DNA from 2 places in the Veillonella sp. CHU594 genome. Region 1 is predicted to be linked to the other one. Evidence: riboswitches for the same ligand, from Rfam matches in the RefSeq annotation. Region 1 holds a riboswitch; the other holds the start of a gene.
What was found. Region 1 has a riboswitch for thiamine pyrophosphate ahead of thiS (sulfur carrier protein ThiS). Riboswitches for the same ligand answer to the same signal wherever they lie in the genome.
Positions count from the first base shown of each region.

Region 2: linked by a shared signal. The riboswitch ahead of thiD (bifunctional hydroxymethylpyrimidine kinase/phosphomethylpyrimidine kinase) and the one ahead of thiS (sulfur carrier protein ThiS) in region 1 are both predicted to bind thiamine pyrophosphate.

Region 1 is NZ_RQVB01000002.1:10,353-27,339, forward strand. It holds gene alaS (alanine--tRNA ligase) at 1-1,580, opposite strand, end outside; gene EO111_RS00550 (metal ABC transporter permease) at 1,708-2,511, opposite strand; gene EO111_RS00555 (metal ABC transporter ATP-binding protein) at 2,513-3,223, opposite strand; gene EO111_RS00560 (NlpC/P60 family protein) at 3,299-4,147, opposite strand; gene EO111_RS00565 (glycosyltransferase family 2 protein) at 4,170-5,108, opposite strand; gene EO111_RS00570 (RNA-binding domain-containing protein) at 5,473-7,014, shown strand; gene EO111_RS00575 (thiamine phosphate synthase) at 7,215-8,042, opposite strand; gene thiH (2-iminoacetate synthase ThiH) at 8,029-9,225, opposite strand; gene EO111_RS00585 (thiazole synthase) at 9,242-10,033, opposite strand; gene thiF (sulfur carrier protein ThiS adenylyltransferase ThiF) at 10,044-10,619, opposite strand; gene thiS (sulfur carrier protein ThiS) at 10,620-10,811, opposite strand; TPP riboswitch at 11,084-11,183, opposite strand; gene EO111_RS00600 (coenzyme F420-0:L-glutamate ligase) at 11,234-11,890, opposite strand; gene EO111_RS00605 (hypothetical protein) at 11,901-12,440, opposite strand; gene murI (glutamate racemase) at 12,449-13,267, opposite strand; gene EO111_RS00615 (thioesterase family protein) at 13,271-13,681, opposite strand; gene EO111_RS00620 (YkvA family protein) at 13,734-14,078, opposite strand; gene EO111_RS00625 (hypothetical protein) at 14,096-15,271, opposite strand; gene EO111_RS00630 (SDR family NAD(P)-dependent oxidoreductase) at 15,350-16,120, opposite strand; gene EO111_RS00635 (TSUP family transporter) at 16,132-16,908, opposite strand; gene EO111_RS00640 (YerC/YecD family TrpR-related protein) at 16,961-16,987, opposite strand, start outside.
Region 2 is NZ_RQVB01000003.1:43,938-60,924, forward strand. It holds gene EO111_RS01930 (DNA repair protein RecO) at 1-416, shown strand, start outside; gene cytX (putative hydroxymethylpyrimidine transporter CytX) at 549-1,742, opposite strand; TPP riboswitch at 1,886-1,993, opposite strand; TPP riboswitch at 2,174-2,270, shown strand; gene thiD (bifunctional hydroxymethylpyrimidine kinase/phosphomethylpyrimidine kinase) at 2,337-3,143, shown strand; gene thiE (thiamine phosphate synthase) at 3,238-3,909, shown strand; gene glyQ (glycine--tRNA ligase subunit alpha) at 4,288-5,163, shown strand; gene glyS (glycine--tRNA ligase subunit beta) at 5,165-7,198, shown strand; gene EO111_RS01960 (zinc metalloprotease HtpX) at 7,205-8,104, shown strand; gene rplS (50S ribosomal protein L19) at 8,227-8,568, shown strand; gene ylqF (ribosome biogenesis GTPase YlqF) at 8,819-9,712, shown strand; gene EO111_RS01975 (ribonuclease HII) at 9,699-10,502, shown strand; gene EO111_RS01980 (YraN family protein) at 10,767-11,123, shown strand; gene EO111_RS01985 (YifB family Mg chelatase-like AAA ATPase) at 11,139-12,710, shown strand; gene dprA (DNA-processing protein DprA) at 12,711-13,814, shown strand; gene topA (type I DNA topoisomerase) at 13,828-16,077, shown strand; gene trmFO (methylenetetrahydrofolate--tRNA-(uracil(54)-C(5))-methyltransferase (FADH(2)-oxidizing) TrmFO) at 16,074-16,987, shown strand, end outside.

The DNA.
Region 1 (16,987 bases):
CCTACATGGTAGGTAGTGCCTTCTGGTAATTTTTTCGCTGTATGCACTTCTACTTTGCCCAATGGACCTACGATGAAACCAGTGTCACCTAATTGCCCGCCTCCTTCTGCGTGGAATGGAGTCGTTTTTACGATGATCGTAACATCCTGTCCATCTTCAGCACGTTCAATGGCTTTTGCCCCTTCACCGATTAACAATACTGTGGATGCTGTGGCATTTTCATCGTCAGAAATATGTTCGCCAGATAAATGGGTAATATCTGGAGTAGCTACTTTTGCGTCTACGTCTTCACGAGCTTCACGAGCACGAGTACGTTGTTCATTCATAGCACTTTCAAAACCAGCTTGGTCGATAGTGAAACCAGCTTCAGAAGCGATTTCTTCAGTCAATTCCCAAGGGAATCCGTAAGTATCATACAATTTGAATACGTCTTGACCTGGTACTGTCATAGCGCCCTCAGCTTTCAATGTATCCAATAATTGGCTCAACATGTCTAGGCCAGATGCCAATGTTTGGTTAAAACGTTCTTCTTCGTTTGCCACTACTCGTTTTACGAAGTCTTGTTTCTCCACGATATTCGTGATAGCTCCGCCCAAGATATCTACAACGATATCTACTAATGGTACCAAAAATGGTCCTTGAATACCTAATAGACGACCATGACGAACAGCACGGCGCAAAATACGGCGAAGCACATAGCCACGGCCTTCATTAGATGGCAACACACCATCTGCAATCAATGCCACAATAGCACGAATATGGTCAGCGATAACTTTCAAAGAAACATCTGTATTCGCATCTGTATGATACGTAACACCAGCTTTTTTCGCTGTGGCTTCGATGATTGGGAAAATCAAATCTGTTTCAAAGTTGCTTTCTTTGTTTTGTAATACAGATGCCAAACGTTCTAAACCAGCGCCAGTATCGATATTTTTCTTAGCCAATGGTTCGTATGTACCTTCTGCTGTACGATTAAATTGCGTAAATACAAGATTCCAAATTTCAAGGAAACGGTCGCAATCACAACCTGGTGCACAGTTTGGATCATCGCAACCACGCTCCGGTCCTAAGTCAAAGAAAATCTCGCTATCTGGACCACATGGACCTTCGCCAATTTCCCAAAAATTATCTTCTAAACGGCTGATATGGTCTTCTGGTAAGCCAATTTCATTATGCCAAGTGTCATAGGCTTCTTGATCATCTGGATATACAGTAACGTACAATTTTTCTTTATCCAATTTGATGACTTCTGTTAAAAATTCCCATGCCCAATGGATGGCTTCTTTTTTGAAATAATCACCAAAAGAGAAGTTTCCCAACATTTCAAAGAATGTATGGTGACGTGCTGTACGTCCTACGTTTTCAATATCCCCTGTGCGAATTGACTTTTGGCTTGTCGTAATTCGTGTGCAAGGTGGTACTAATTTACCTGTAAAAAATGGTTTCAAAGGCGCCATACCAGCACCAATTAATAATAAAGATGGGTCGTTATCTGGAACAAGAGAATAACTCTCTTGCTTTAAATGTCCTTTACTTTCAAAAAAATTCAAATACGCTTGGCGTAATTCATTTCCTGTCATGGTTTCCCTCCTAAAATTGTCTATTGCCTTTATTATACCACAGATTTTAATGAAAGTATGCATTTAGGTGAGGTCATTGACTTATATAGGATGATGATACTTTCCATACTAATTTTATATTTTAGAGCTACCTACACTTCGCCAAATTCACTAAGAATGTCACCACATAGAGTCCAATAGCTGTCAGTACAATGGTCCCCCCTGGTGCAAAGTCTAGCCAAAAGGCACTACACAAACCTCCTATGACGGATATTACGGAATATACTGTAGCGATACCCCAGGTTTCTTTGAAGCCCCGTTTCCATAAATGAGCAGATGCAACAGGAACTATCATCAACGCACTGATCAATAGAATCCCTACTACGGTCATCCCCATGACAACTACAAGGGCTGTTAAGATGGCAAAAATCATGTTCACACGATTTACATTGATACCTACAGTGCGAGCAATTTCCTCGTCAAAGGAGGTAAGCATTAAGGAGTGATACACAAATTTCATGATAATACCCACTACGATAGCCACCGCACCGATACCATAAATATCTGTCATAGTCACCGTTAGAATACTGCCAAATAAAAAGTTCAATAGTCCAGTGCTAGGCATTTTTACCATTGTAGAAAATACGATAGCCAGCGCTAAGCCTGCATAAAAGAATAATGCCATAATCATATCTGCATATTGTTTTTGGTAGCGACGCACGAGTTCTATACCCATGGCGGAAAGTACGGTCAATATAACAGCACCTAATGGAGGGTATACTTTCAGTAAGGATGCCCCCGTCACACCAGCAAAGGCAATATGTCCTAATCCATCGCCGAGCATGGATTGCCGTTTAATGACAATGAACATACCAATTAGGGGGCACATCAGAGCCACGATGAGGCCCGCTAAAAAGGCACGTTGCATAAATGTATAGGATAAAATATCCATCTTAACCTCCTAAATGCCATGCTAAACGAGAGCCTTGATGACTTTCCATAAAGCCTTTACAAGGTCCATAGTAACAAGCATGTCCATCCACACATAAAATTGTATCTGCTACTTCCATAGCTTCTGTCACATCATGAGTGACCATAATAACAGTGATGTTTTCTTCTTTTAAAGATCGCAACACTTCGTATATTTTTTTGCTTGTTTCAAAGTCGATACCACTGGTTGGCTCATCTAGCAAAATATAGTTCGGTTTCCGTGCTAAGGCCTGTGCTAACATGACACGTTGTTGTTGACCACCGCTGAGTTCTCCAATACGGCGTTTCAAGAAATCTTGCATGCCCACCAATTCCAAAGCATCCAAGATGCGTCCTTTTCTATCTTCCTTCGGTACGTGAAATAAAGCGAGTCCCACTACCTCTTCTACGGTAGCTGGAAATTGGGCTGCATTCTTGTTATAAATTTGTGGCACTAAGTGAATGAGTCCTTTCATTTGTGCTTCTTTCGGACTAATGCCGTCTAAACAAAGATGTCCGGCTGTGGGTTCTAATAGTCCTGCTACCATACGAAGCCAGGTGGTTTTACCAGATCCATTAGGTCCCACCACCAGTACAAACTCACCTTTGGGAATGGTGATGGTCATATTATGGATAACCGTCTGAGATCCATAGGAAAATTGTACATCTTGTATGTGAATGCCTGCGTGCGTCATAGTTAACTCCTTTATGTTTCTAGTTATCGCATATATGGCAAAAGCTGTAATGACATCATCACTACAGCTTGTGTATTATAGTACGCGTTTTGCCCCTACATAGCGTGGTCCCCAGTAGCTATCATCAATATCTGCTACGGCTACACCACTGCTAGATGTGGCACTGATGAATTGTCCATCACCGATGTAAATACCAGAATGGGAAATCCCTGGTTCATAAGTTTCAAAGAACACTAAATCACCCGGTTGTAGATTACTTTTCTCTACTTTTTTACCTACTGTATACTGTTCGTCAGCTTGACGTGGTAAATCGTAACCAATTTTTTGGAATACATAGCGAATATATCCAGAGCAATCAAACCCTGCTGGTGTAGTGCCTCCAAATTTATAAGGCACTCCCGTAAACGTATTAGCATAGGTCAAAATCTCTTTCACATTGCCAGATATAGGTTGATATCCAATCTCTAAGCCTTTGTATGTTTTGCCTTTCTTTTTGAAAGTCAGCCCTTGTGGGGCAGAGCTTTTGTCTTTTTTATGCTTTAACGTAGATGTGATAGCTGTGGATTCTCTATTTGGATCGATATGGGCTAATAATTTAGCATCTTTTTCTGAAATTTCTTTCTTTTTAGATACCGTTTTTGTTGTCGCCGGCAGTGGTTTGCCCATCAACTTTTTATAGGTCACTGCTCCCAATATTCCGTCCACTGTTAATCCATTATCTTTTTGGAACAATCTAACAGCCCACTTTGTGTTTGCATCATATTCGCTAGTTTCCCTAGCTTTATAACCAGCAGCGATGAGTTTCTTTTGAATACCAAGAATTTCATTGCCTGTATCACCATATTGGTAAGCTCCTTGTACACTAGTACCTAAAAAGCCTACTAATAGAGCGACTGCCAGGTATTGTTTCTTTTTACTCGTCATAGGACTCCTCTCTTATATACGATTATTTGTCTTGTATGTGACAGTTTATGGCGTCTTTCACCCAATATAACGGTCGTTGTTTGACTTCTTCAAAAATTCGTCCCACATATTCTCCGATGATACCAATACCTACCAGTTGTACACCACCTAGGAAGAAGATAGCCACCCCTAGGGTAGACCAACCACTGATAACATTGTCAGAGAAGAAGTGAACAAACAATATGTGTCCGATCATAATCAGGCTTAATAGTCCACATAGCAAGCCGATATATAAGGCTAACCGCAAGGGTACTCTAGAAAATGCTGTAATGCCGTCTAAAGCAAAGCGCATCATTTTTTTTACACTAAATTTAGAAGTACCTGCAAAACGTGGGGGTGCTACGAAGTGAAATTCATGTTGTACGAACCCCAAGTCGCCTACAATGCCCCGCAAAAATCTACCATGTTCACGGAAGTTTTTCAATGTTTCTAAGGATTTTCGATTCATCAACCGGAAATCGGAACCACCTTCCACGATAGGAACATTGGCTAATTTGTTAAGCACTTTGTAATAGTATTTCGATGTAAAAGCTTTTGCCCAACTAGCATCTTCTGTGGAATCACGAATGGTACGTACTACATCTGCACCTGCTTCCCAATGCTTCACTAGTTCTGGAATCAACTCTGGTGGATGTTGCATATCTCCATCCATAGTGATTACCGCATCACCTTGGGCGTAATCTAATCCACAGGTCAAGGCTAATTGATGACCGAAATTTCTTGCCAATAACAGCACTTTTACCTTTGGATCTTGATTACCAATATATCGTAGCATGCCTGCACTATCATCACTGGACCCATCATCGACGAAAATAATTTCATGGTCATAGTCAAGTGTTTGCAATACATCTTTGACTGTAGTATAAAATTTTTGAATATTATCTTCCTCATTAAATACGGGAACAACAATTGACAGTAACATAGCTCCTCCTTATGATCTTTACCTATCTATTTTACAGGATTGAGACTTGTTTTGCAAACTCCGCTGTATATGGAGACGATATCTGACATGCAGAACATATGCTACAACAAGGATTCATAATATATAGTGGCAAACACATTTTATATCCTGTATACTGATGATAAGAATATTTCTCTTTTCTGATACTGATTATTTTTCATCATATTCCTTGTTGCCCTTCAATAACAAGAATCCCGATTTTATTTAACATTTATTTAGCACTTTTAAACTCATTCTTTCACAACATATATAAAGAATGTGATATTACCCCCATTCAGCAGTTAATTTTATTTACTATTTATTTAGCACTTTTAGGAAAAATACTATGAAACTAACTACATTAGAAGCAATTATATCATTAAAAGAGTCTTCACAAGTTGAATACAAAAAGGCTAAAAATGACTTCCCCAAAGATGCATGGAAATCATATTCTGCATTCGCTAATACTACAGGTGGCTATTTAATTTTAGGAATTTCTGAAGACGAGTGTAAAAAACCAGTTTTAACCGGAGTAAAAGATGCTGAAAAAATAATAAGCGACTTCTGTTCTACCCTAGGTGATAGATCTAAAGTTAGCTTAAATATCATAGAAAATGAAGATATACGAACAGCTATTATTGAAGATAAAACTATAGTTATTATACATATTAAGGAGGCTGCAATTACAGATAAACCTGTTTATCTTAATAACAACCTTGCTCATACTTATATCAGATTACACTCACAAGATCATTTAGTAGATACACAGCAATTAAGTACAATATTAAGAAATCAATCTGATCAATTAGATTATGAATTACTCCATAATTATGATATATCTGATTTAGATTTAGATAGCATTAATAGTTATAAATCAATACTATCTAAGAGATATCCCAGTTTAAACTACTCAGAAATGGACAACCAAAGCTTCTTAGAGAATATTGGCGTATTTCGTAAAAATCGAAATACTAATAAGATACACCTAACGGTTGCTGGATTATTATTCTTCGGCAAATACAACTCTATTATCGATCGATTCCCACATTATCATGTAGATTTTTTTGATAAACGCGGTAATTCACAAAGATGGAGTTTCCGAATTGAGTCAGGCAATTTAGATTTTCCAGATTTAAATTTATTTAATTATTATCGCTTAGTAAGTGAAAAACTCTTATTATCTGTAAACAGAAATTTTGAACTTGATGAGTACACGATCAGAAAAAACCCTACAGATTTAACAATTGCTTTACGCGAAGCATTTGTCAATATGATAATCCATGCGGACTACTTTTTAAATACAACCGCTTTAATTGCGGAAATTCATGAACCTTTTTATATTTTTATTAATCCCGGAATTATGAAAATCCCTGTAAAAGAATTTTTCACTGGAGGCGGTAGATCCTTGGTCAGAAATCCTCTTCTCGTTAGCTTATTCACTAGAATGGGCGCCTCTGAACATGCTGGTAGCGGCAGTCAAAAAATAATTGATGTTGTAGTAAAAAATAGATTCAAAGTTCCTGAATTAAAAAGCGACTTAGAAAGAACGTACTTAAAATTATGGATAGCAGAACCTCTAGTAGACGTTTCTAATCTAAAAGAGGATGAGAAAAAAGTGTATACATTTATCTGCAATCCTCCAACTTCAAATAAATCATCTATTAAATTTACAAAAAAAGAAATTGCCAATGCTCACCCTGATATAACCTCTGCTCGCTTAACAAGAATACTTAACAAGTTATCTGAACAAAATTTAATTGTAAAGATGGGCGCATACAAAAACAGAACTTATGTTAAAGCAGTTTCTTCAGTAGAAGTGATTCATCATTGGGGAGAAACTTATGATATTATAAAACATCTATTTTATAAAGATAAATCTGATTCATAGCAGATATCTTCTTTTTTTACCCATATGCACTTTTTACTAAAACATTAAATTTCATTATAATCATCTTCTACTTATCATACGGTAGAACATAAAAGAAGGTCTTCTTTACAATAATTTCTATTCACTCATTGTAATAAAAGATGACCTTCTTTTTCTATTTTATTTCTCTCAATAATTTTATACTATTTTTACCTTCGTTCTTATGTGTCGATATTGCTATGCACTCGCTTCATGAAATCAGACATAATAGCTACGCCAGTGAAAGAATGTTGCAAACACGTTTGGTAATTGTGCTCGTGGATACCTCCCAAAGCAATACCTTGTACTTGTGGGTAATGTGTCCGAATTAGTTTCAACAGTTCCTTCCCCCGCTTAACGCCAATGCCAGGGTGTCCTGTTTTGCATTGTGTGGGAAAGATGGGACTGATTAAGACGTACTCCAAATTAGGGATTCCTAGGGATGCTAATAACTTGATGTCATCTTCGTTGTGAACGGTGCTCCACATAGTTATGTCCTGAAAATGTTGTTGCAAGATAATCCATAGTTCTTCTTGTTCGGATTGCCAATAGCGTATTAGATTAGTGGGTAGATGGATTCGTTTTGCTGTTGCCAAAACAATAGCTAATTGCTCTCGATTCGTAATAACTTTTCCATGGTGTACTACGGTATCCCCGATGGCATCGCAGAGTTGGAGATACTCCTCAAAGGGTAAATCAGTGTCACGGCACAGGGTGTACAGACTACTGTGATTTCTCATCCAGTTGTCTGGTTCAGCACTATCTGCCCTCGCATCAGGCAATTTAGTACTATGAAGATTCGCTTTTACTGTAGATCTATATGCTCTACGTATATTATACGTTAAACTGCTTTCTTCTGTATGATTAATACAATGCTTGCCATACTTTTGTATTCTTTCTATCCCTCTAGACAGTGCTACACCATATGTGGCTAAGCTAATGTCATCTTTCAGTAACTGGCGATTTGTAATCAACACTAAGGTGTCTATAGATTGGTTATTTTTCTTCATAGAGCACATCGATATAATCACTCATCACCACTTGCATTCCTAAGGCTTTCACATCTTCCATGGCTTCTGCTACAGTTCTACTGTCAGCAATTTCAAATTGTGCATCCCCTTCTTCTTGTTTCTTTTCTTCTGAGGAATGTTCACCAATACCTGTGCTGACACCTGCTGACAGTTTCGTCGCTGCTAATGGTAGGACCCCGTTGCGGAACCTGGCTGTTTCTCTAGTGGAAATCGTAATATTTGCATAAGGTAGGAATAAGCGATATGCCAAGATGACTTGCAATAATTGAGCTTCTCCTACGTCCCCTGCATTGATGGTATCATCATTGACGATAGGCCGCAGGCGTGGACAGGAAATACTAATTTCTCCATGAGGATACGCACGTTGTAGCATATGGGCATGCAAGGCTGTGGCAAAGGCATCTTTTCGGAAATCATCCAATCCCAATAAGGCTGCTAAACCTACTCCCCGCATACCCCCTCGCAAAGCTCGTTCTTGCGTTTCAAGTCGATAGGGAAATACGCTTTTATTTCCTAACAAATGCAATGTTTTATAATTTTCCCAATTATACGTTTCTTGGAATACGGTCACATAATCACAACCGCATTCTCGTAGGTACGCATAATCGTCTACATTGGCAGGATAAATTTCTACGCCCACTACCTTAAAATATTTTTTTGCTAATTCACAGGCACGCCCAATGTAAGAAATAGGACTATGGCGTTCACTTTCCCCAGTCAAAATTAAAATATCCTGTAATCCTGTTTTGGCAATATTTTTTAACTCTTCTTCAATACCTGCTTCATCTAACTTCGCCCGATGGATCTGATTTTTACAGTTGAAGCCACAATACACGCATAGGTTATCGCAATAGTTTGAAATATATAACGGTGTAAATAAATACACAGAATTGCCAAAGTATCGTGTTCGTACGGCCTTTGCTTTTTCCGCTAGTTCTTCCAAAAATGGTTCTGCTGTAGGAGATAATAAAATTTTCAGTCCTTCTACATCAATGGTATCTTCTTGCAACACACGGCGCACATCATCTGCTGTGTATCGATCGTACGTATATTGCTCACGTTCTCGCAATACCGTCTCTAAAATAGGACTTTCAATTTGATCCATGTGGGGGCGATACTTCCAACATGGATCATCTATATGGTATCTGGTGGTACTAGACATGGCTATTCCTTTCCTATTATCTCAAAAATCCAGTCAACGGAGATGAAGCGCTACCACCGGTTTCAAGAGTAGGCCCTAATTTTGACAAATATGCCAATCTTCCTGCTTGGATGGCTAAACCAAATGCTTTCGCCATACCTCGAATATGGCCCGCAGAAGCTACGGCTGTATTTGCCATGATTGCAGCTACGCCCATTTCCATTGCTTCTGCTGCTTGGGATGGAGCACCAATACCAGCATCTACAATGATAGGCAAATCAATTTCATTCACTAAAATTTTGATAAATTCCTTTGTCTGCAATCCACGATTAGATCCAATTGGCGCCGCTAACGGCATCACCGCAGCGGCTCCAGCATTCACCAAATCACGAGCCACTTCTAAGTCTGGATACATGTATGGCATAACGATGAATCCTTCTTTTGCTAATATTTCTGTAGCTTTAATGGTCTCCCCATTATGTGGCAATAAATATTTTGAATCTTTCATAATTTCTACTTTTACAAAATCTCCACAACCTGTAGCTCGGGATAATCTTGCTATACGCACCGCTTCTTCAGCATCTCTAGCGCCACTCGTATTAGGGATTAAGATAGTATCCTTTGGGATAGCATCTAGGATATTTTCCACTTCTCCACCTACCGCACGACGTAGGGCTAAGGTAATCATTTCTGCGCCCGCTTCTTCTAGGACAGCCTCGATTAAGTCGATAGAAAATTTACCAGACCCCAAGATAAATCGAGAATGTAATGTATGTCCCCCTAAGGTCCATGTATCTTGTGTTTCCATATCTTTTACTGAACGTGTCATAGGTTCCTCCTTAATCAATATCTTCCCCATGTAGTAGTTGAATCACAGCATTTGCCATATGTCCGGCGCACACCATGACACGAGCGGCAGTAATTTTTCCGATAGAATCGATATCGCTCACTCCATCGCCACATAGATACCAACGATGATGTCTTCGTTCACGGCGGATACCATTACTATCCCCCCAACCTGCCATACCTGAACAGCCTACTAATAATGGCTCTGCTGGATGGGTCAAAATAACTTCTGTCATCCACGCTTTTGTGACAGCCTTGTCCACTGCTTCTACAACCATATCATAGCCATCGATTAATTCAGATAATCTTTCTGGTGTGAGGCATTCATTATGAACGATAACTTCACAGTTTGGATTCATCCGATTGAGATGGCCTTTCATAGCCTCCACTTTTAAAACTCCTACATCATTCACCTCATAATATTGACGGCCTAAGTTACTTTCATCCACAACGTCAAAGTCTACGATTTCTAACTGACCAATTCCAGCACGGCACAATGCCACTGCCACATGGGATCCAACACCGCCTACACCGATGAGCAGAACTTTTTTATCTTGTAAAGATACCATTTAGCCACCTCCTACAAAGGTTACTACTTCCATTGTGTCTGCAGGACTCACACGAGTCGATTCCCAGTCTGCTTTAGAAAGAATCTTCCCATTATATTCCACTACGATGCGATCCATTCGAAACGCTAGGGCTGCCAGTACTTCTTGCACTGTTTGCCCCTCATAATGATACGTTGCTCCATTTACTTTCATCATATCCTCCTAACTATAGCGTATGCTATATACCTATTTCAAACTAGTATCATACCAATTATCCGTCATGGCTCCTTCACCACATACTAGTATAAAAAAACAGCACGAAAAACCATACCCGCGGTGGTATGCCCCTTCATGCTGTAGCACTCTATCGTCTCACTATTCTGTTCCCCTTGTACATCCACTTAGATACACCTTCCATGCATACTCATATACGATATACCATCCTATAAAAGCACAAAAAAGGACATCCTGTTGGATGTCCTCAGTATGACGAATCAAACTTATCCTACGTTGGCATTATCCAAATCAGGTTATGGGTCAAAACTTTCGTTTACTCTCAGCCACTAGGCTCCCCAAAGTTCTCTTTCAGTATACGCTGATACGCCTCAATTTGCAAGTCTAAGTATCAACAACTTTTATCGTCTCCGTGCAGACACAGAGGCATAATTTTTAATCACAACGATAGGTGTCATTTGGCTATCATTGCCAAATGGATTATCGATTAAAATTTGTGCAATTTGCTGCGGTTTCAATCCACGACTATGTCCTAAGATAGCCGCTCGTTTTAAATCATTCACGTCCGCTACACAAGCCCCATAGGCACCTGTTGCTTTCATAATAGCATCGGCTACTGCATGTGGTTGTTTTGGTCCATATACAATGCATTTATCAAATGGAGGCATAGTCCCTGTCACATCATCTGTTAAGGATGCAGTCCGTGCCATTTGATAGAAGACGCCAGATTTTTTAAACACTTTAGCTACGGCTCCACAGAGGAAGGCAAACATCATTTTCCATTCCCCTTCTTTATCCATAGCTGCTTGCATACCATACACAGATGCCATAGAACCATCAGGATGGATAAAGCGATTTAAAAATTTAGCTTGCCAAGATACTTTTAAATCTTCTGGTCGTGTAAACTCCCCTTGCGTGATAGCCACGACGGATTCTGCTACGCACACAATATCTTCTGGTCCAATATAAGGACCTGCAAATTCTACGATAGCCTCTACGATATCATCTTTGTTCGTTAAAATGCGCGTAGGGATTGGTAATAGTTCTAATTCTGCCATGATGTACCTCCTATTTACGCATTGCTACTTCTAACTCTTCTGCAGTTAGAGTAATTCTAGTTTTTGAAATACGGTATGCCTCACGACCTACTACTTGATGGTAGATATCGATAGGCATGTCTGGGAATCCCACTAAGTCTTTACGAATATTACCACTATTAGCCGTCATCACTAGACGCAAACGAATGGTACTGCCTTGTCGTTGTTTATAGACTAACGCTTCCCAATAGCCATCATGACGTTCTGCCTTTGCATCGGTTAACCACGATTGAATTCGCACATTGTCAAATTGTTCTTGTGGTAATAAATGACGAGGGAACATATCCATGATGGTTCCGTATTGTTTACCTCTGTTCACAAATGGAATATCCGTAGATAACACTACTTGATCAAAACTAATGTCTTCTACCACAAATGGAGTGCGACGTTTCACCATGATCACAATGTCTTCATTGCCTTGGCGCCATGCAAATATGCGGTAGGCAATATAAATGATAGCAATGATACAGGCTATCCACACTAGGGTATCTATTAATGTGTAAATATACATAGTTCCTCCTATAGAGTAATGAGCTTAGCTGTTAAGCTAGTATCCTTGAAAATATCTTGTACGATAGACGTTACTCGATCCGCATGGCTAGTAACACAAACTTGTATAGAACCTTTTCTACCTGATGTCTGCTCCAAATCTTCTCCGTACAAAATAGCTCCTACAGCATCAGATGTTTCCCACGCAGGGTCTACAAAGCAAATTTGTTCTTTAGCCAACTCACGCAGTATGGGTTCTACTAAGGGATAGTGGGTACATCCTAAAATGGCCACTTCCACATTTGCCTCTACCAAAGGCTGTACATATTCTTTTGCACAATGTCGTAAAACTGCATCATCTAAATGACCTTCTTCAATACAGGCCGCCAAATCTTTACAGCCTTGTTCTACTACTTTTACATGAGGCTTCAAGGTATGGACTGCATCCATATGTTTATGACTATTAATAGTCGCTACCGTAGCCATAATGCCTAAAGGTCCTTTACGTTTCTGTTTAACCTTAATACGCAGAGCATCATGAATCCCCTGTGCCATCCCCACAATAGGTACATCAAATTGTTTGGATAGTTTGTCCAAGGCTACCACAGAAAATGTATTGCAAGCGATGACTATTAGTTTCACTGGTTGGGCCACTAAAAACTCTGCAATTTTCGTAGCAATGCCTTCAATTTCCTCAATCGGCCTATTGCCTACTGGATTGTTTGCACTATCTCCAACATAAATAAAATCTTCTTCCGGAAATTCTTGTGCTAGCACAGATAATACAGACAATCCACCGATTCCAGAGTCGAATACTCCAATAGGTAATTCCTTCTGTATGGGCGTCATTCCCTACTCCTCCTCTGCTACGGCTTTCATGGGTTTAAAAAATATATCTGGCAAGCGAATAATTTTACCTGTTTCTTTAGCAGTAAACACATTTTGTGTTTCCCCTGTACAGATCAATGCATTATCACTGTCACGGATAATCCGATATGTGAAAGTACATTGCGCCCGCGACAAAGAGGCTACTGTTAATTCCACCCGCAATACATCATCAAAGCGTGCCACTTCCTTATACTCACAGCTCACTTTTGTAATAGGAAAGACGATGCCCTCTTGCATCATGTCCCATAGACTAATACCACAGCGGCGAAAATATTCAATTCTCCCCATTTCAAACCACCGTAAATGATTCGTATGATGGGCAATCTCCATCATATCCGTTTCATAAAATCGGACACGTAAAGATGTAGAAATCATCGTATACTACCTTTCCTATGCAATAAGAGGCTCCAAAGAGCCCCTTTACTGATTAATCAATTGATCCGATAGGCACAAATTTTTGTGCTTTTTCCTTATGGGAAGCCTTAATATAGCGATTTGCTACTTTCATAGCAATTGCTAATACTGCCACATCATCCACCCAACCAAGACCTGGTACGCTATCTGGGATAAAATCAATAGGCAATATCAAGTATCCTAAAGCGCCTGCAATAACGGCCTTTACAAATGCTGGTGTATCTGTATCACGTAAACAATAATATAACATAACAGCTTTTCGTGCAAACATAATATTACGACCCATGCGATTCACAGTGGACATAAAGGCATCAGATGTAAAGGTTTTTCCATACTTAAGGATTTGTAAGATATTCATAGTTATAACCTCTCTGATTATTGTTTGAACTTGTCTTTTGCTTGTTCTGCTAAGTCGATGGCTTTTTCTTTTGTTTGTTCTGCCAATTCCACTGCTGTTTCCTTCACAACTTCCGCTTTTTCACGAATGTCTTGCACCGCTTCTTGTGCGTGATCAATCGCTTTGGCTGTCAATTCAGAAGCTTTTTCTTCTACTTGCTGTAATGTCGGCTCTACCACCTCTTTTACCTGTTGAAGTTTTGGTTCTACCTTTTCTTTTACTTGTTGTAATTTTGGTTCTACCACTTCTTTTACATCTTGCATAACAGCTGTGGCTTTTTCCACCACTGGTTCTACTTTAGTTTGTAAGGAATCATTTAATGTTTGTCGCACCGTATCTGCTTTTTCATAAGCGGCTTTTGTATATACGCTTGCTTTAGATGCTGATGTACCTGCTACGGCACCAGTTAAAGATAATGCTTCAGTTGCTAAAATTTTAAGCAAAGAGCCTACGCCTTTTGCAGCATGACGAGCATTATCTAGTAATTCTTCATTACCACTTTTCTCTAATGTGTCTTTCACCGTAGCTGCCAAGATGGATACGGCTCCTACTGCTAGATCTTTTACAGCACTTACATTAGCCAACAAATCAGATCCAACAAAAGAACCTGCAAAGCCTTTGGCACTTGCTAAGTAATCATTACCAGACACCTGTACATCATCTAAGAAATCTACAGTTTCATTACCCAACGGCTTATCCCGAAGTGGTGTATTCGCCAATGTGATGACTGTTTCTTTATTATGTTCATAAATATCTACTAAACGTTGACGATATTCTTCATAGTTCGGACATGCTGGCATACCATCTTCAATCCATTTGGCAGCCATTTTACCAATACCATAGGTAATAGCCGCTGCCACAGGGACGCGAAGAATCACTGTTGGCACGACTGTACATACTAACGCTGCTACAGCACTACCACCAAGACCCACTAAAAATCCAGTCACCCCTTCTTTAGCAGGGCATACGCCATATACTTGAGCAATGCGTGATACCATGTACACATCATTAGCCAATAAACCTACATAATTAAATTTTGGTAATGCCGCGATACCAGCTGCACGAGCTGCTGCCCAACGGCAAATCATTTCTACTTCTTCTTGTACATTCGTTGCTTGAGGAAGTGTTGCATTATTGTATTCCAACTGCTCCATATTTGTCTCCTATATTGACCACAAAACATTAAATGTAAATGTACTTATTACCCTTATTGTATCAAATTTCTCAATGAATTACCAACTTGTTAGTCCACCGTCTACAGTCCAAGCTGCACCCGTCACGAAAGATGCTTTCTCACTGATAAGAAAAGCAATGACTTCGCCAACTTCTCGCGGTTGAGCAATCCGTCCTAATGGATAGTGTAAAGCCATTTCTTCCTTAGCTTTCACAATATCACCCGATGGTTCATTGGCTAATTGTTTTGCCACTAATGAAGTATCTACATCACCAGGACACACACAATTAACGCGAACACGATGAGGTGCCATTTCTAAGGACAGTGATTTCGTAAAACTCACTACAGCCCCTTTGGATGCTCCGTACACAGTGCACGCCACATTACCTTGTAGTCCTGCATCACTTGATATAGTCACAATACTACCATGCACTTGTTTCAAGTACGGTGCTGCGGCTTGGCATAAAAAGACAGTACCTTTTACATTCGTTCCAAACATCTCATCAAAGTTTTGCTCATCCACATCTTCCAATAGTCGTTCTTCATAATACCCAGCTGCCGTTACTAAGGCATTTAAATTGCCAAACAAACGAATCGTATCTTCCACAATACGACGGCAATTCATAACCTTACTTACATCTCCTTGCACAAATCGTACTTTCGAGGAAATACGGCGCAATTTTACAACCGCTTCTTGTCCATCCCATTCATTGCGGCCGTTAATCACCACACACCAGCCTTGCTTTAACAACAATTCTGCAGTAGCAAAGCCTATACCCGATGTGCCGCCGCTAATTAATGCTACTTGATTATCACTAAATTTTTGCATAGTTACTCCTACTATATAATCCCCTGTGAAAGTAAATAGTCATAGGACAATTTCATTAACATTGTCAGAGACATAGCGATAAACAAAAATCTCACTAGTCCTGCGCCTTTCACCATGGCTAACTTTGATCCCGCAGTAGCGCCAATAATTTGTCCCGCTGCAACTGCTAAACCATAGCCATAGTTCACTTGATCCATATAGATGAACACCATCAAGGACCCAAAGTTACTCACTGTATTTAGTACTTTGGCATTTCCTGATGCGCCTAAGAAATCATAACCCATAAACAAGAAATAGAATATTAAAAACACCCCTGTGCCAGGTCCAAGAAATCCATCATATAAGCCGATAACAATAGCCACTGCTACATAAGCAAGTAATTTCCATCCTGATTTACGTTCCACTTGTGCTATGGTACCCCAATCTTTTTTGGTAAGCACCACAATGAATACTGCCAACAATAATACAATAATCAGGGGTTTTAAAAATGTGCCTGGCACATAGACTGCTATATAGGCGCCTACCATAGAGATAAGCAGAGTGAATGGCATGATCCATTTCACTAATGTCCAATCTACCAATTTGTTTCTGGCGAAGTTAATCATTGCTGTGCCAGATCCAAAGACACTAGATAATTTATTGGTCCCTAAGCACATGGCCACCGGCATATTCGTCAACATCAAAGCAGGTAACGAAATCAACCCACCTCCACCTACAATAGAATCAATAAACCCCGCTAGGGCTCCTGCAAAAAATAGTATAATACCTATGAGTAAATCACCTTCCATAGTGTGAGCCCTCCTCTCTTATATACATCACTTTGATGTCTTATTGTATCTTCTAGTCCTCAATACGAGGCAAAATTTT
Region 2 (16,987 bases), on a different contig from region 1:
TTAGCGGTGAACTGGTAAGTGCTTTATTTGAAAAAGGTAAATTAGACCGCAGTGTATATACGAACATGAGCCGATTTTTACAATCTATACAGGATAAACCCATTCGCTTAGGTTCTATTGTGCTGGGGTGGCATATGTTAAGTCTGGCGGGATTTGTGCCACAAGGGCAACATTGTGAAGACCCTGAGGTAATGGCAAGTCTTTGCGATGAAATCTATGAAGCCTGTCAGTATGTAATGAAACAAGAGCTACAACAAGGTATAACAATGCTTTTGAACTATGATTGGATTCCTACAAAGCCTCTACGTCTTACTGCGAATCAATGGGATCAATTAGAAATTCTATTGCGGAAACTTTTGACCTATCAACTAGGATATACATTGCATAGCATTGAGTTTTTAGAGACGATGATATAATTAATATATTAAAATGAAAACAGGAGCTACCTTTCATAGAAGGAATGCTCCTGTTTTGATTTGTGAAGTTATTGTAAAATGTATAATGAAATAATGAGTGCTTATATACGCACTAAATAGTATAGTAAGCGGTTATATTTCTTTTTTCTTTTTAGAAATTAGGCTAATGATATAGGCTGTTGCAATGGTTGCTAATGCTGTTCCTACGATAGTAGATAGGCTAGCTCCTAAGAATGGGTTGCTGTCAAGGAATTGATGGTACATATAAGTACCAGATGCCCAACAAATGATATACAAACTAGGTCCATGGTCAAGGTGTGGACAATGACGTAATAAGAAATAGTGAGTTAATAAAATAGCAATCATTGGGGCAAACACGGATCCAATCATATATAAGAAAGGAATGATATTATCCATTGGATAGATGGATGCACCGATGGTGCCGATGACGGTAACGATAATACCAATGGTACGACCAGAATATTTAGATTGCAAGCTTTCAGAGGAAATACCTGCAGATAGGGCATCCATAAAAGTAGTTGTGACAGTAGAGAATACGATGATAATTAACCCACCAAATCCTAAACCAGCATGAAGTAGAACCTTTGCAATGTTGCTTTCATTTGTATAGAGGGCCGCAGCGAGGCCTAATACATACATGACAGAGCTAGTTACGCCGTATACGATGGCACTAGATGCAGTACCTGCCACAGGGTTCTTGGATAATCGAGTATAATCACTAATCAATGGTAGCCAAGACAACGGCATAGCGATGGATAATTCCAAGGCCGCTGTGAAAGTCATTTCATCAGTGATGATTCCTTGGCTGTGAATGGAACTTTCTTGTAACAAGCTAATCAACAAATAGATGCAGAGGATACCTAAGCCGTAGCCCATGATGCTGTTGATGTATCCCATGTTACGGATACCGATGAAGAGCCATACAATGATGAGGGCCCCGATAATGAAAGTCCACGCAGTGAATGGTAGATTCCATAACTCTACGGCACCAAGAGCACCGTCATAAATCATAATACCGGTCCAACCAATCAGTTGTAGAACGTTTAAAATAGAAAATAATTTCATGCCCCCATTGCCAAAGACAGTGGATACAGTTTGCATAGAACTCATTTGTTCACGAGCACCGATGAGTCCTGCACCAAATAATAACAAGCAGCCGATGACGTGACCGATGATGATGGCTAATAGGCCGTCGGAAAATCCTAGGGGCGCAAAATAGGTGCCCGTCATAATTTCCGCAATGGAAAGAGCGGCGCCGAACCAAATGAGGGACAACCGCGATGATGAAAGTTGTGTATCAGTCATGAATACTCCTATCCATGCCAGTGGGAACAAAAAAGACTAATCCAAAATGATTAGCCTGTAGATGATAGATATTCTTGAGATACCTAGTATTGCAAACAGGAACCATGTGGTAATGTGTCCTTATGTGTTTGTATAGGTACTACAAAAATATACTAATATATCCCTACGTTGGCATTATCCAAATCAGGTTATGGGTTAGTAGCACATAGCCACTTCTCAGCCCACTTTAGTGAGCACCCCTTACAGATGTATTATACGAATTGAATGATACTACGTCAATAGCAATATATAGGTGAATGTAATGTATCATATGAAATATATAGGATATATGAATATCTATATTGAGAGGAAATATCTTCTAGTGAAAGTAGCTTAGCTGTAATTTATTGTATTGCATTAGAGTATATTTCATGTTATAACTAAATTAATATAAGAACCACTAGGGGTGCTTATGCTGAGATTGATGAGTGTCAAAACCCTAGACCTGAACCAGATAATGCTGGCGGAGGAAAGTGGATGGCATCGAATACTAGATATTGTATAAGAACCGTCCCTAGGATTGGTTCTTTTTTGTTACTAGTAAAGGAGATACCTATGAAATTACATAAAGCGTTAACAATTGCAGGAACAGATCCAACAGGCGGTGCAGGGGTGATGGCGGACTTAAAAAGCTTTCAAAGTCGTCATGTCTATGGGATGGCTGTTATTACATCCGTAGTGGCACAAAACACAAGAGGTGTAACGCAAATTGCCCATATGGATGTATCCATGATTGAAGCACAGTTACAATCGGTGTATACAGACATTGTACCGGAAGCAGTGAAAACTGGCATGTTAGCCACAGCAGAGATGATGGAACTCATCGGGACATATATAGATCCTAAGGTACCCTATGTGTTAGACCCTGTGATGATTGCCACCAGCGGGGATCGATTGATTTCCGATGAGGCGGTGAAAGCTTTACAAAGTACATTGATTCCGAAAGCGACCTTGATTACACCGAACCGTAGCGAAGCCGAAGTACTGGCAGATATGAAAATTGATACGGTAGAAGCTTTGCATACAGCAGGGATTCGCATTTTACAAGAATTAGGTCCTCAAGCAGTGATCATCAAAGGTGGTCACATCGGAGATGAGGCCACAGATTACTTGTTTATAAAAGATACCATGTCCATGCGTCGCTCTTGGACAAGTCCTAAATACGACACAGTACATACACACGGCACAGGTTGTACTTTCTCCGCTGTCATTACAGCAGAACTAGCTAAAGGAAAATCTTTGGAAGATGCGATTACCATTGGTAAAGAATATATCCGATTAGCTATTTTGCATAACCCTGGGCTGGGTACAGGCAATGGACCGGTGAATCATATGGCCTATGGGGATGAATATTCTGAGTAATACAGGTATGATCCATATCATATCGACTATACTTGGTGTCATGGTATACTATAAGTGATCTTTTATAGTTGGCATTAAAGAAACGAGGATTATTTTGAAACATCATGATATAGATACAGTGCGCTCCATGATGGGATTATACTTCATTTGTGGAACACCGAATACGAAGGATATTCACAAGACCCTTACAGAAGCTTGTAAAGGGGGTATTACTTGCTTTCAACTTCGTGAAAAAGGAGAAGGTGCTTTAGGAGGTGACGAAAAAGAACAGTTGGCACGAGAGTTGCAACACATTTGTAAGGAATATGGAGTTCCTTTCATCATTAATGATGATGTAGAATTAGCTGAAAAGATAGGCGCTGCTGGCGTCCATGTGGGACAAGACGATATGGACCTTGACGAAGTACGCAAACGATTGCCTCACGCTATTGTGGGTACGTCCATTAATTCTGTGGAAGAGTTAGAGAATACAAAGTTGGACTATGTGGATTATATCGGTGTAGGTCCTATGTACGAAACAAGCACAAAAAAAGATGCCAAAACTGTGCGAGGGCCCGAATTAATTTTAGCTTTACGTGCTCATAACCCGACAATTCCAATGGTGGCTATTGGTGGCATTAATCGAGATAACTTTGATGATGTCTTAGCGGAACCAGTGGACGGTATTGCGGTAATCTCAGCTATCACAGAAATGGAAGACATCGAATATGAAACGGCCATGTGGATAGAGAACATGGAATGGTGTAAGATGTTCTTGGAAAAATAATATACAGAACATATTGCTAGACCTTTGTGGTACAGGGGGATAGTAAAAGCAATTAAGAACTTACATCAGTAATTCAGCGGATACACCTTGACACTAATCCCTTTTATCCATACAATAGTATATATACATAAGTGATGAAGCAGAGGAGTATACTCCCGTTAGCGAGTGAGGACGGTGAAAGCTCACAAATGAGTAGAAGGCGCTGTGGAGCATGGGCAGGAACGTTGTACCATACTAGGTATGGACAATTAGTAAAGGCTATTTTTTAAAAGAGGGCATTAGCCAATTAGGGTGGAACCGCGGGTATATCTCGTCCCTGTAGCGATTTTCGTTGCAGGGACTTTTTTTATTCCCTGTAAAACATAAGGAGGAATGGAAATGACATTTCAAGAGATGATTTTTACACTCCAAAACTTCTGGGGTGAACAAGGTTGCATTTTGCAACAACCATATGACATTGAAAAAGGGGCGGGTACTATGAACCCTGCTACGTTCTTACATGCATTGGGACCAGAACCATGGTCTGTATGTTATGTAGAACCATCCCGTCGTCCTGCGGATGGCCGTTATGGTGACAATCCGAACCGTTTATTTCAACATCATCAATTCCAAGTGATTATTAAACCTTCTCCAGACAATATTCAAGAATTATACTTGCAAAGTTTGGCTGCTCTTGGCATTCATGCAGAAGATCACGATATCCGTTTCGTAGAGGATAACTGGGAGTCTCCAACATTGGGCGCTTGGGGCCTTGGTTGGGAAGTCTGGTTAGACGGCATGGAAGTAACGCAGTTTACGTACTTCCAACAAGTGGGATCTATCGATGTAAAACCAGTGTCCGTAGAAATTACATACGGCTTAGAACGTTTGGCTATGTACATTCAAGGCGTAGAAAATGTATACGATTTGCAATGGAACGAACAATATACATACGGCGATGTATGGCATGCGAACGAAGTAGAACAATCTACGTACAGCTTTGAATTAGCAGATACAGATATGTTATTCAAATTGTTCGATATGTACGAAGCAGAGGCGACACGTGTATGTCAATTAGGTTTCGTGTTGCCGGCTTACGATTATGTGTTGAAATGTTCTCACACATTCAACTTGCTAGATGCACGTGGTGCCATTTCTATTTCTGAAAGAACAGCTTTCATCGGTCGTGTTCGTAACATGGCTCGTATTTGTGCACAAAACTATTTGGCGAAACGAGAAGAACTTGGTTTCCCATTGTTGAAAGGAGATAAATAAGATGGCTAAGGATTTACTCTTTGAAATTGGGGCAGAAGAAATTCCTGCAGGATTTTTGCCAAATATTATTAAACAATTAGGTGAATTAGCAACAGCTGCATTGGCAGAGCGTCACATTCCACATGGCGCTGTAAAAGTCTATGCCACACCTCGCCGTGTTGCATTACTCATCAATGACGTAGCAGAACGTGGTGAAGATGTTCATGAAACACATAAAGGTCCATCTGTATCCATTGCTTATGATGCTGACGGCAATGCTACAAAAGCAGCCATCGGTTTTGCTCGTGGTAAAGGATTAGATGTATCTGAATTAAAAGTAGTAGATGGTTACATCTTTGCGGACACAACAACAGCTGGTTTAGATACAAAAGAAGTCTTATCTGACGTATTACCATCCTTGATTACAGGTTTAAGTTTCCCTAAATCCATGCATTGGGGCGATTTAGAAGAACGGTTCGTTCGTCCAGTACGTTGGTTGGTGGCATTATTTGGACAAGACGTAGTGCCGGTGATATTTGCCAATGTAACAAGTACAAATGTAAGCCGTGGACATCGTTTCCTTGGTGAGTCTGAATTGACTATTACAGAACCAAAAGACTATGTGGATACATTAACTAAGAACTTTATTATGATCGACCAAGACGTTCGCCGTGAGACGATCCGTAAACAATTAACAGAATTAGCAGCCACTAAAGGGGCTACTGTGGTGTGGGATGAAGATTTATTAGACGAAGTTACATTCTTAGTAGAATATCCAACAGCACTTTGTGGTACTTTTGATGAAAGCTATTTAGCGTTACCATCAGACTGTATTATTACACCAATGAAAGACCATCAACGCTATTTCCCAATGGTGGATGGCAAAGGAACATTACTTCCTATGTTCTTAACTGTTCGCAATGGGGATAGCAAATCTCTAGAAGTGGTAGCAGCTGGTAATGAACGTGTACTTCGTGCTCGTTTAGACGATGCGAAATTCTTCTTTAATGAAGACCGTAAAACGCCATTAGCTGGTCGTTATGAAGCATTGACAAAAATTGTCTTCCAAGAAGGTTTGGGCAATTTAAAAGATAAAACAGAACGTCTCTTAACATTAGGTGCTGCCTTAGCACAAGAAGTAGGCTTTACAGATACAGTTACTTTAGAACGCGCTACACATCTTGCTAAAACCGACTTAACGACAGGTATGGTGAGCGAATTTACTGAATTACAAGGTATTATGGGTAAAGAATATGCTCTACTAGATGGTGAAACTCCAGCTGTAGGGGAAGCAATTTTTGAACAATACTTGCCTCGTTTTGCAGGGGATATCTTACCAAGTACCGATGCAGGTCGTATTTTGAGTATCGTTGATAAAGTAGATACCATTGTAGCTACGTTCAGCCGTGGTTTAATTCCAACAGGTTCCCAAGATCCATATGCATTACGCCGTCAAACGATTGGTATCATCAACATTTTGATGGATAGTAAATGGTCTTTATCCATGCGTCCAATCTGGATGAAAGCAATGGAATTATTAGGCGTGGCTAGTGAAAAACAAGAAGAATTACTAGGTCAATTAGAAAACTTCTTCATCCTTCGCTTGAAAAATATCTTGCTAGAACAAGGCATGCCATACCAAGTAGTGGATATTGTATTGAGCCAAGAGACTGTCACAGTTGCTTTAGCAGAAGGTTTGGGACAAGCCTTAACAGCAAACCGTATTGATGAAAACGAACCATTAATGCAGGCTTACACACGTATTTTTAATATGGTAAAAGATGTGACTTTCACAGGCGTTGACGAATCCTTGTTAAAAGAAGATTCTGAACAAGCCTTGTACAAAGCGGCATTGCCGGTATATACAACAAATCGTAATGCCTTAGAAGCTGGGGACTATGTGAAAGCTGTAAGCTTGGCAGAATCCTTGGTGCCATATATTGAAACATTCTTTGAACATGTTATGGTTATGGATAAAGACGAAACAGTGAAGCAAAATCGTCTTCAATTATTACGTATGACTTACGAAGTAAGTAACTTAGGTAAATTGAAATAAAATCTTATGATTATTACAGTACTCACATTTTTTGCGAATGTATTTATCATTGGCAGTATTCTGTACATGTACCAAGTTATCTTTGGTCCTATTGATCATCCTTTTCTGATGAAAGCGATGGACCTCTTTCATGTGCGTATTAACCTGGAAAATATTAGCTATGCCGTAGCAGGTACATCTGTGTTACTTGTGGCGGCACTAGCGCAAATTCCTTGGTTTCATCGCATTACCATGTGGCTCTATGGGGGACGTCGTCCTATAGGGCAAGAAGTAGAGATTCTACAGATGATTCAGAAGGATATACAAAACCATACTGGTATCGATATGTCGCAATTCGACTGGTTTATCAAAAATGATGATTCTATCAATGCTTTTGCAATGGGGCATAATCGAATTTGTATTAATACGGGGGCTATCATACAGTTGCCATATGATGAATTATTGGGCATAGTGGCTCACGAAATGGGACATATTCATCATAAAGATGGGGCCTACGGATTTTCTTGTTTCTATATGAACTATTTGGGACAAATGTGCATTCGTGTGTACGAACTATTTGCGCGTGTCATATTATGGATTCAATATTTGCGACTACCGATAATTACATTCATTGTGCAAATCTTCTACCTTTGCGTGGTATTGCAGATACTTTTCATGCAGTGGGTTATTAAAGCGCCTTTGATCATTATTGACTTATTCACAGGTAGACGAGCCGAATATCGGGCAGATAAATATGCTTATGAAATCGGCTTAGGCGCTGAATTACATAATGCATTAGTTACCTTACGCAACTATACAGTTGAAACTGGTGAAAGTGGGCTCATTAGCAAACTCTATAGCACACATCCAGCTACAGAAAAACGTATCGAACGATTGCGACAATATGTAGAGGGGAAGATAAAATAAATTTTACATTTCCCTCTTGCATAAAAACTTTTATTTATGATAGAATAGTACTGTTAATTTGAGATGGTCCTCTGCTTATAAGGTGTAAGTAATGAACGTCTGCAAAATAGGAGGAAAAAATCGTGAATATTATTGATGTATTAGAAAAAGAACAGCTTCGCTCTGACATTCCTGAGTTCCGCGCTGGTGATACTGTAAAAGTACACGTAAAAGTTGTGGAAGGTAGCCGTGAACGTATTCAGGTTTTCGAAGGTTTAGTAATCAACCGTCAAGGTGGTTCCGTTCGTGAAACTTTCACAGTTCGTCGTATCGCTTCTGGCGTTGGTGTTGAACGTGTATTCCCACTTCACAGCCCACGTCTAGCAAAAATCGAAGTAACTCGTCGCGGTATCGTTCGTCGTGCTAAATTGTACTACTTACGTAACCTTACTGGTAAAGCTGCTCGTATTCGCGAAAAACGCTAATTTAAAAGGGTTAGCCATGAGACGTAAGTCTATGGCTAGCCTTTTTTTATTTCCTTTAGAAACTGCTAAATAGTAGGGCATATTAGTTATGAAATCCTAGATGAGAGTTTGCTACTTGATAGTCAATTTTATATACTTTCATAAAATGTAGATAGTTTGATAGTAGTATGTCATAAAAGATATTAAATTAGCAGAAAAAAATAACCGTAAAATGAGCATATGATATAGATAATAGACGAATAGGTGAAGTATGAGTCAAGAAATTTTTCCGATCGTGCAGTGGTTCCCAGGTCATATGGCAAAAGCCACTCGCATGATTACGGAACATAAAAAGAAAGTTGATGTGGTTATCGAATTACTAGATGCACGTATTCCTCGCAGTAGTGCGAATCCAGTTATTCGCGAGTTGATAGGCGATAAGCCACATGTAGTGATTTTAAATAAATGCGATTTGGCAAATCCAAAAGCTACAAAAGAATGGATTGAATTTTTCAAAAATGAAGGTATTCATGCTATTGCTATTGATTCTAAAAATGGCAAAGGAAATAAGCAACTCGTGAAAACTGTAGAATCCTTAGCACAGCCCATTATCGATAGATGGCTAAAAAAAGGAATTAAAGGTCGTACTGTGCGCACTATGATTCTAGGGATACCCAATGTAGGTAAATCTACATTAATTAATAAACTAGCTGGTTCTGCAGCGACAAGAACTGCCAATAAACCGGGTCATACTCGGGGTCAACAATGGGTGAAAGTAGGTAAAAATCTAGAATTATTAGATACGCCAGGTGTATTATGGCCTAAGTTTGAAGACCAACGAGCAGCAGCTCGGTTAGCGATGACAGGAGCTATTTCCGACGATGTGTATGATTTAGATTCTGTTATTAAGCAGTTGTTGGCATATTTAGAAGAGTATGAACCGACATTATTGCATGAGCGTTATAAATTGACGGAAGAAGAGCGTACATCCGTAGATACCATGTTAGAGGCTATTGGTCGTCGTCGTGGTTGTTTGGTAAGCGGTGGCGTCGTGGATTATGACAAGGTGCGCCGTGTGATTTTGACGGATTACAGAAATAACAAATTGGGATACATTACCTTTGATGGCGTCGATGAGGAGCCGTACTATGTTGACGAAGAGTGAGTTTCAGGAACTTAAAGTTAAAGATATTAAAAATCTACTGCAAGGTGAATGCCCTTTTGATTATGTACAATGGGCATTAGAAGATTCTCGTGAATCCGTGAAACACGCAGCTGGTGTGTATTTACGAAAGCAGAAAAAAGTCTTAGAAGAGCAACAGCGTTTGGAAGCCATGTACACCTATGAAGAAAGTTTTTATGAAGAAGGAAAATTTTTAGTGGCTGGTGTAGATGAAGTGGGTAGAGGTCCTATTGCAGGTCCTGTGACAGTAGCAGCTGTTATTTTACCACCTCATTGCAAACTAGTAGGCCTGAATGACTCTAAAAAACTGAGTCCAGAAAAACGAGATGCCTTATTTGAACAAATCATGGAGGTAGCAGTAGCGGTGCACTGTGTGTCATATGAGGCAGAAGTCATTGATACACTCAATATTTATGAAGCTACACGACAAGCTATGTATGAGGCGATTCGTAATTTACCAGTACAAGCAGAGGCTGTATTATCGGATGCGATGAAATTACCAGATTTAACGATACCTGTAGAATCTTTGATTAAGGGAGACTCTAAAAGTGCATCTATTGCGGCTGCTTCCATTGTAGCAAAGGTAACACGGGACCGCTTCATGGAATCTATGGACGAAGAGTATCCAGGATTTGGGTTTGCGATCCATAAAGGATATTATACAGATGTACATAAGCAGGCCATAAAAGACCTTGGCATTACACCATTACATCGTCATAGTTTTGAACCTATCAAATCGATTGTGGCAGGTAAGCCTGTAGAAGAAATCTAAGTATTAGTATATCGTTTAGGTTATACATGCTTAGGATAGCTATAAAGATATCTCTGCCTATAGCAATTTCATTGTTTGAAAATAGTTATAATATTATATTACTTATAAAAGCATTCTTATAGAGTATTCTATGAGGATGCTTTTTTGCATATCGATAATTGTATATGGATTATAACACTCTTAGTAGAGTACCCTCCTAACAGTGTGGGTTGTACGGTTTACATTCTTTTGTAATGAAAGTAATGTAGAACTAAGGAGGTGCCTATGAACCACATTGAATTAGGAAGATACGGTGAAGACCTAGCTACCAACTATTTAAAAAGCCAAGGCTATGATGTGTTGGAACGAAATATACGCTATCGATTTGGTGAAGTAGATATTATTGCTAAAAAAGAAAATATGCTCATTGTGGTTGAGGTGAAAACGAGACGGACCCAAACCTATGGGATGCCCTGCGAGGCAGTGCATTGGAAAAAGAAACAACATATACGTCATGTTATATCTATGTTTTTGGCTACCCGTGATATAGAGTATGAATCTATACGATTTGATGTCATAGAAGTATATGTGCCTCAAGTGGGAGATTCTGAATTACGGCATATAAAAGCGTGTCATTTATAAGATGGGAGGAGTATCATGTATGCAAAAACCTATGGAGTATGTGTGAGTGGTATTGATGGATATGTGGTGACTGTAGAAGTAGATATTAGCCCAGGTCTACCAAGCTTTGATATTGTTGGCTTACCAGCGACCTCTGTGAAAGAGGCAAAAGAGAGAGTACGATCGGCTATCAAGAATGGGGGCTTTGAGTTTCCTATGAAGAGAATTGTGGTCAATCTAGCACCTGCCCATATTCGTAAAGATGGGTCTTCTTTAGATTTAGCTATTGCCATGGGAATTTTAGCTGCTCAAGAATCGGGAAAACATAAGAAAAAGGAGTCTATACATTGGAATCACCATATATTTATAGGAGAATTATCGTTAGATGGTTCTTTACAACCAGTGATGGGAATGTTATCTATGGTGATGGGAGTGACAAATCAGGAGTTAGGGAATGACAATAGTTATCTTTCTAAGGTAGAAGATATTATAGTGCCTATAGGAAATCATGAAGAGGCTATTAGTGGGTCCTCTATACCTGTATATGGATTATCTACATTAGCTGAAGTGGTGGAAGTATTAGAAGATTCTGAAAAGAAAGAAAATCTATGTGCGCAGATAGCTATAGTGCCATCAAAATATAGTGCGGAAATACTAGATTTACAAGATGTAAAAGGGCAAGTAATGGCAAAACGGGCCTTAGAAATATCTGCTGCTGGTGGTCATCATTTACTGATGACAGGACCTCCAGGTTCGGGAAAAACCATGTTAGCTAAACGATTGCCGTTTTTATTGCCTCCTCTTTCACGGGAGGAGCAACTAGAGGTAAGCCGCATTTATAGTGTAATGGGTTTATTAAAAAGTGGCCGATTAATGGAACAACGACCATTTCGCAGTCCTCATCATACGAGTACATTAGTGGCTATGGCGGGAGGAGGACAACCGCCAAAACCAGGAGAAATTACCTTGGCACATAAAGGCGTTTTATTTTTGGATGAAGCACCAGAATTTCGTAGGCCCGTCATAGAGGTTCTGAGACAGCCCTTAGAAGAACGACAAGTACATATTGCACGCATCGGAATGGCAACTACCTATCCCAGTGATTGTATTGTTGTCATGGCTATGAATCCATGTCCATGTGGATGGTTTGGAACGGAAGAAGATCATCGATGTACTTGTACAGCTACGCAAATTCAAAGATACCAACGAGTGTTATCAGGACCTATTTTGGATAGAATGGATCTAGTAGTACCCGTAGAAAGACCTACTTTAACAGAGATATATGCCCCTAAGGATGAAGTTAGTACAGAGCAAGTACGTAGCCGTGTTATCCGTGCTAGATCTATGCAAGCTGAAAGATATAAAGGAACGAATATTGGGGTGAACTCACATTTAAGTCATAGTGATATAGAAATGTATGTGAAACTTTCTAAGCAAGCTAAAGAATTGCTAGATTCAGCTTTTACTACATTACATTTGAGTTTACGTAGCTATGACCGCATTATCAAAGTGGCAAGAACAATCGCTGATTTAGCAGAATCTGAGGAGATTTTAACAGACCATGTGGCAGAAGCTTTGAGTTATCGGCAAGTACAGGAGGGATTATAAATGAAAGATGAAATTTATGCGAGTGCTCTCCAACATGTAGTAGGATTAGGAAATGCAAGCTTAGGTAATTTGTTTACCTATTACGAAAGTGCCAAAGAAGCTTGGCATCATGTGTTATATCACAATGTGGAACCATCATTGGGTTGTAAATATGAATTATTTGATGAAATTCGCCGTCCTATCAATGAAAGCTTTCTATTACAATTAGAAGAAGATTTAGAGCGTTATCATATGGAAGTGATTACTTGGGAATCTCCATACTATCCAAAATCTTTATTAGAAATTTATAATAGTCCCCGAGTGTTGTATGGACGTGGAAATATAGAAGTGTTGCAACATATGGATCGTTCTTTGGCGATGGTAGGCGCTAGAAAGTGCTCTACCTATGGTGTACAAGTAGCTAGACACTTTGGACGGGCTTTATCTAATTTAGGCATTATTGTTGTTAGTGGAGGCGCCATGGGAATCGATCGTGCTAGCCATGAAGGGGCCTTGCAAGGACAAACTCCAACGATTGCTGTTATGGGCTGCGGTTTAAATGTAACCTATCCAAGAACAAACCGAAATTTATTTTTAGAAATTTTAGAAAAAGATGGATTGCTATTATCAGAATATGGACCGCACATGCAAGCAAAGAGTCATCACTTTCCTTCTCGAAATCGAATTATCAGCGGTATGACGAGAGGCACTATTGTTGTGGAAGCAAAAGCTAGTAGCGGATCTTTGATTACTGCTGATATGGCGATTAATGAAGGGAGAGATGTATTTACCATACCTGGTAATGTATTGACGCATACTTGTGATGGAAATCATTGGCTTATTCAACAAGGAGCTACGGTATTAACAGATCCTGAACAAGTATTGCGTGAATATGGTTGGCAAAAAGTCGCAAAGTATAGTAACATGGATAGTAATAAAGTAAACATAGTGAATGAAGAAGAACAAAGTGTGTTGAAGGCCATGAATCCTGGTGGAAATACAACGATTGAAGAACTTGTACATACCACGCAATTGTCTTTATCAAATCTTCATACATTGCTGTTACAATTAGAGCTAAAACAAATGATTACACATACCCCGCAGGGGTACGTGCTACATACTTAGAGGAGGAAGATTTTTGGCCATTACTAGATCCTTCGTTACAGGGGAGAAGAAAAAAGACAAAGATACAAAAGAAGCTGTCAAATCAAGCGCCAAAGCACCAGAGTCTAGACCTTTGGTCATGCGTCCGGAACCGATTGAAATAGAGCATAAACGGACTTTCAAAAAAGATGGAAAAACTTTAATCATCGTGGAATCACCAGCAAAGTCAAAGACCATTGAAAAATTTTTAGGTGATGATTATGTGGTAAAAGCTAGCATGGGCCATTTAAGGGATTTACCTAAAATGCAAATGGGTGTATCTATAACTAATGGTTTTTTACCTAGATATTTGAATGTACCAGGTAGAAAGGCTGTTATTGAAGATTTGCGCAAAGAAGCAGATAAGGCGAAGGCTGTGTATCTGGCAACTGACCCTGACCGTGAAGGAGAAGCCATCTCTTGGCATTTAGCACATATTTTAAATATAGATGGTACTACACCATGTCGAGTGACTTTCAATGAGATTACCAAGCATGCTATTCAAGAGGCGATGGCAACACCTAGACCGATTGATATGCATATGGTGGATGCTCAACAGGCTCGTCGTGTATTGGACCGTATTGTAGGTTATAAATTAAGCCCTTTGCTGTGGAAAAAGATTTGCAAAGGACTTAGTGCTGGACGTGTTCAATCTGTAGCGGTACGCATTATCTGCGATCGGGAACGAGAAATTCAAGCATTTATTCCAGAAGAATATTGGACTATTGAAGGCGTGTATCAAACAGCTAAGAATGAACAATTTGATGTGGTAGTGACACACAAAGGTGATGAAAAGCTAACGATTTCTAATGAGATAGAAAGTAATGAAGTGTTACGTGTTATTCGTGACCGTGAAAGTGTAGTTAGTTCTGTACAATCAAAACAACGTAGTCGCAAAGCACCAGCTCCATTTACGACGTCAACGATGCAACAAGAAGGTGTACGCAAACTGAATATGAATGCAAAACGCATTATGTCTGCAGCACAACATTTATATGAAGGTAAAGAAATTGGGGGCTATGGTCATGTAGGTTTAATTACCTATATGCGTACAGATTCCACTCGGGTATCAAAGGAAATGCAAGAAGCGGCTAAAGCCTATATTCTCAAGACCTTTGGGAAGGAGTTTTATCCGAGTAAACCAAATGTATTTGGAGCGAAGGCGAATGCTCAAGATGCGCATGAAGCGATTCGTCCTACCATGTTGGAATTACCACCTAAAGCGGTAGCGTCCTATCTATCTAGTGATGAGTTAAAATTATATACCTTGATTTGGAATCGATTTTTAGCGAGTCAAATGGCTCCACAGAAAAGTGAAACTATAACTATGCAATTTCATGTAGATGAGTATACATTGAAGTCTTCAGGGAATCGTGTATTATTTAAAGGTTTTACAGAAGTCTATGAAGACGCTAAAAAAGAGGATGACCATATACTGCCAGCCCTAGAGGAAGGGCAAGCTATTATGCCTATCTCTATGGATGGTATACAGCATTTTACGCAACCTCCAAGCCGTTATTCTGAGGCAGGTCTTATCAAAGTATTAGAAGAACAGGGAATTGGTCGGCCAAGTACGTATGCAGCTACTATTGATACGATCTTAAAACGGAATTATGTGGAGCGTAAGGATAAACAATTTATTCCTACTGATTTAGGATTTGCCGTGGTGGAATTTTTAACAACTCATTTTGAAAAGTTCATTAATACGAAATTTACTGCCTCTATGGAGGAAGATTTAGACCATATTGCACAAGGGACTAACTTCTACGAAGCTGTTATCCATTCATTTTATGATAGTTTTGAGAAGGAATTATACACAGCTGAATCGGCTGAGAAGATAGAACTGGAGGCAGAAAAGAGTGGTATCCTTTGTGAAAAATGTGGACATGATATGGTCTATAAACTAGGACCTTATGGTAAATATTTAGCATGTTCTAACTTTCCAGATTGTCGAAATATTAAGTCCATTACAGTTAGCACGGGAGTGACATGTCCTAAATGTAAATCTCATGAGATTTTAGAACGTAAATCCAAGAGAGGTCGTGTCTTTTATGGTTGTGAAGGGTATCCATCTTGTGATTTTACAATGTGGGATAAACCTATTGATAAAACTTGTCCCGTTTGTGGTAGCTTAATGGTTGAAAAAGTATATAAAAATGGCAATAAGAAAGAGTTTTGTTCCAATCCTGACTGTGAAACAAGGCCAAAACGTAAACCTAGAACAAAGAAAGAAGATAAAGAATGAAAGATTTTGTAACTATTATTGGAGCTGGTCTTGCTGGCTCTGAGGCAGCCTATCAACTGGCTAAGCGTGGTATCCCTGTGCACTTATATGAAATGCGTCCCAAAGTGTCTTCACCGGCTCACCATACAGATCAATTTGCAGAGTTAGTATGTTCTAACTCTTTGCGTGCGAATACGATAGAAAATGCAGTGGGGCTTTTGAAAGAAGAAATGCGTCGTTTAGACTCTTTAATCATGGAATCTGCCGATGCTACTCAAGTTCCAGCAGGTGGTGCCTTGGCCGTAGATCGTCATGCTTTTAGCAAAAGGGTCACAGAACGTATTAAAGAACACCCTTTAATCACCGTGATTCATGAAGAAGTGACAGAGATTCCAACAGAAGGTATTGTTATTTTTGCAAGTGGTCCACTCACATCAGAAGCATTAGGGACTAAGATTAAAGAGTTGACTGGTTCTAAAGATTTTTATTTCTATGATGCGGCAGCGCCGATTGTAACAGCAGAGTCTTTGAATTACGATAAAGTATTTGCAGCCTCACGGTATGATAAAGGGGATGCAGATTATTTAAACTGCCCTATGACGAAAGAAGAATATGATGCTTTCTATGAAGCGTTAACTACAGCCGATGTAGTACAACCAAAAGATTTTGAAAAAGAAATTTATTTTGAAGGATGTATGCCTGTAGAAATTATGGCATCTCGAGGGGTAGATACATTGCGCTATGGGCCTTTGAAACCGGTTGGTCTTGTAGATCCACGGAACAATATTGAGTGGCATGCAGTAGTGCAGTTGCGTAAGGAAAATAAAGAAGCCACTATGTACAACTTAGTAGGCTTTCAAACGCATTTAAAATGGGGCGAACAAAAACGAGTATTCCAAATGATTCCAGGGTTAGAGAATGCTGAATTTAT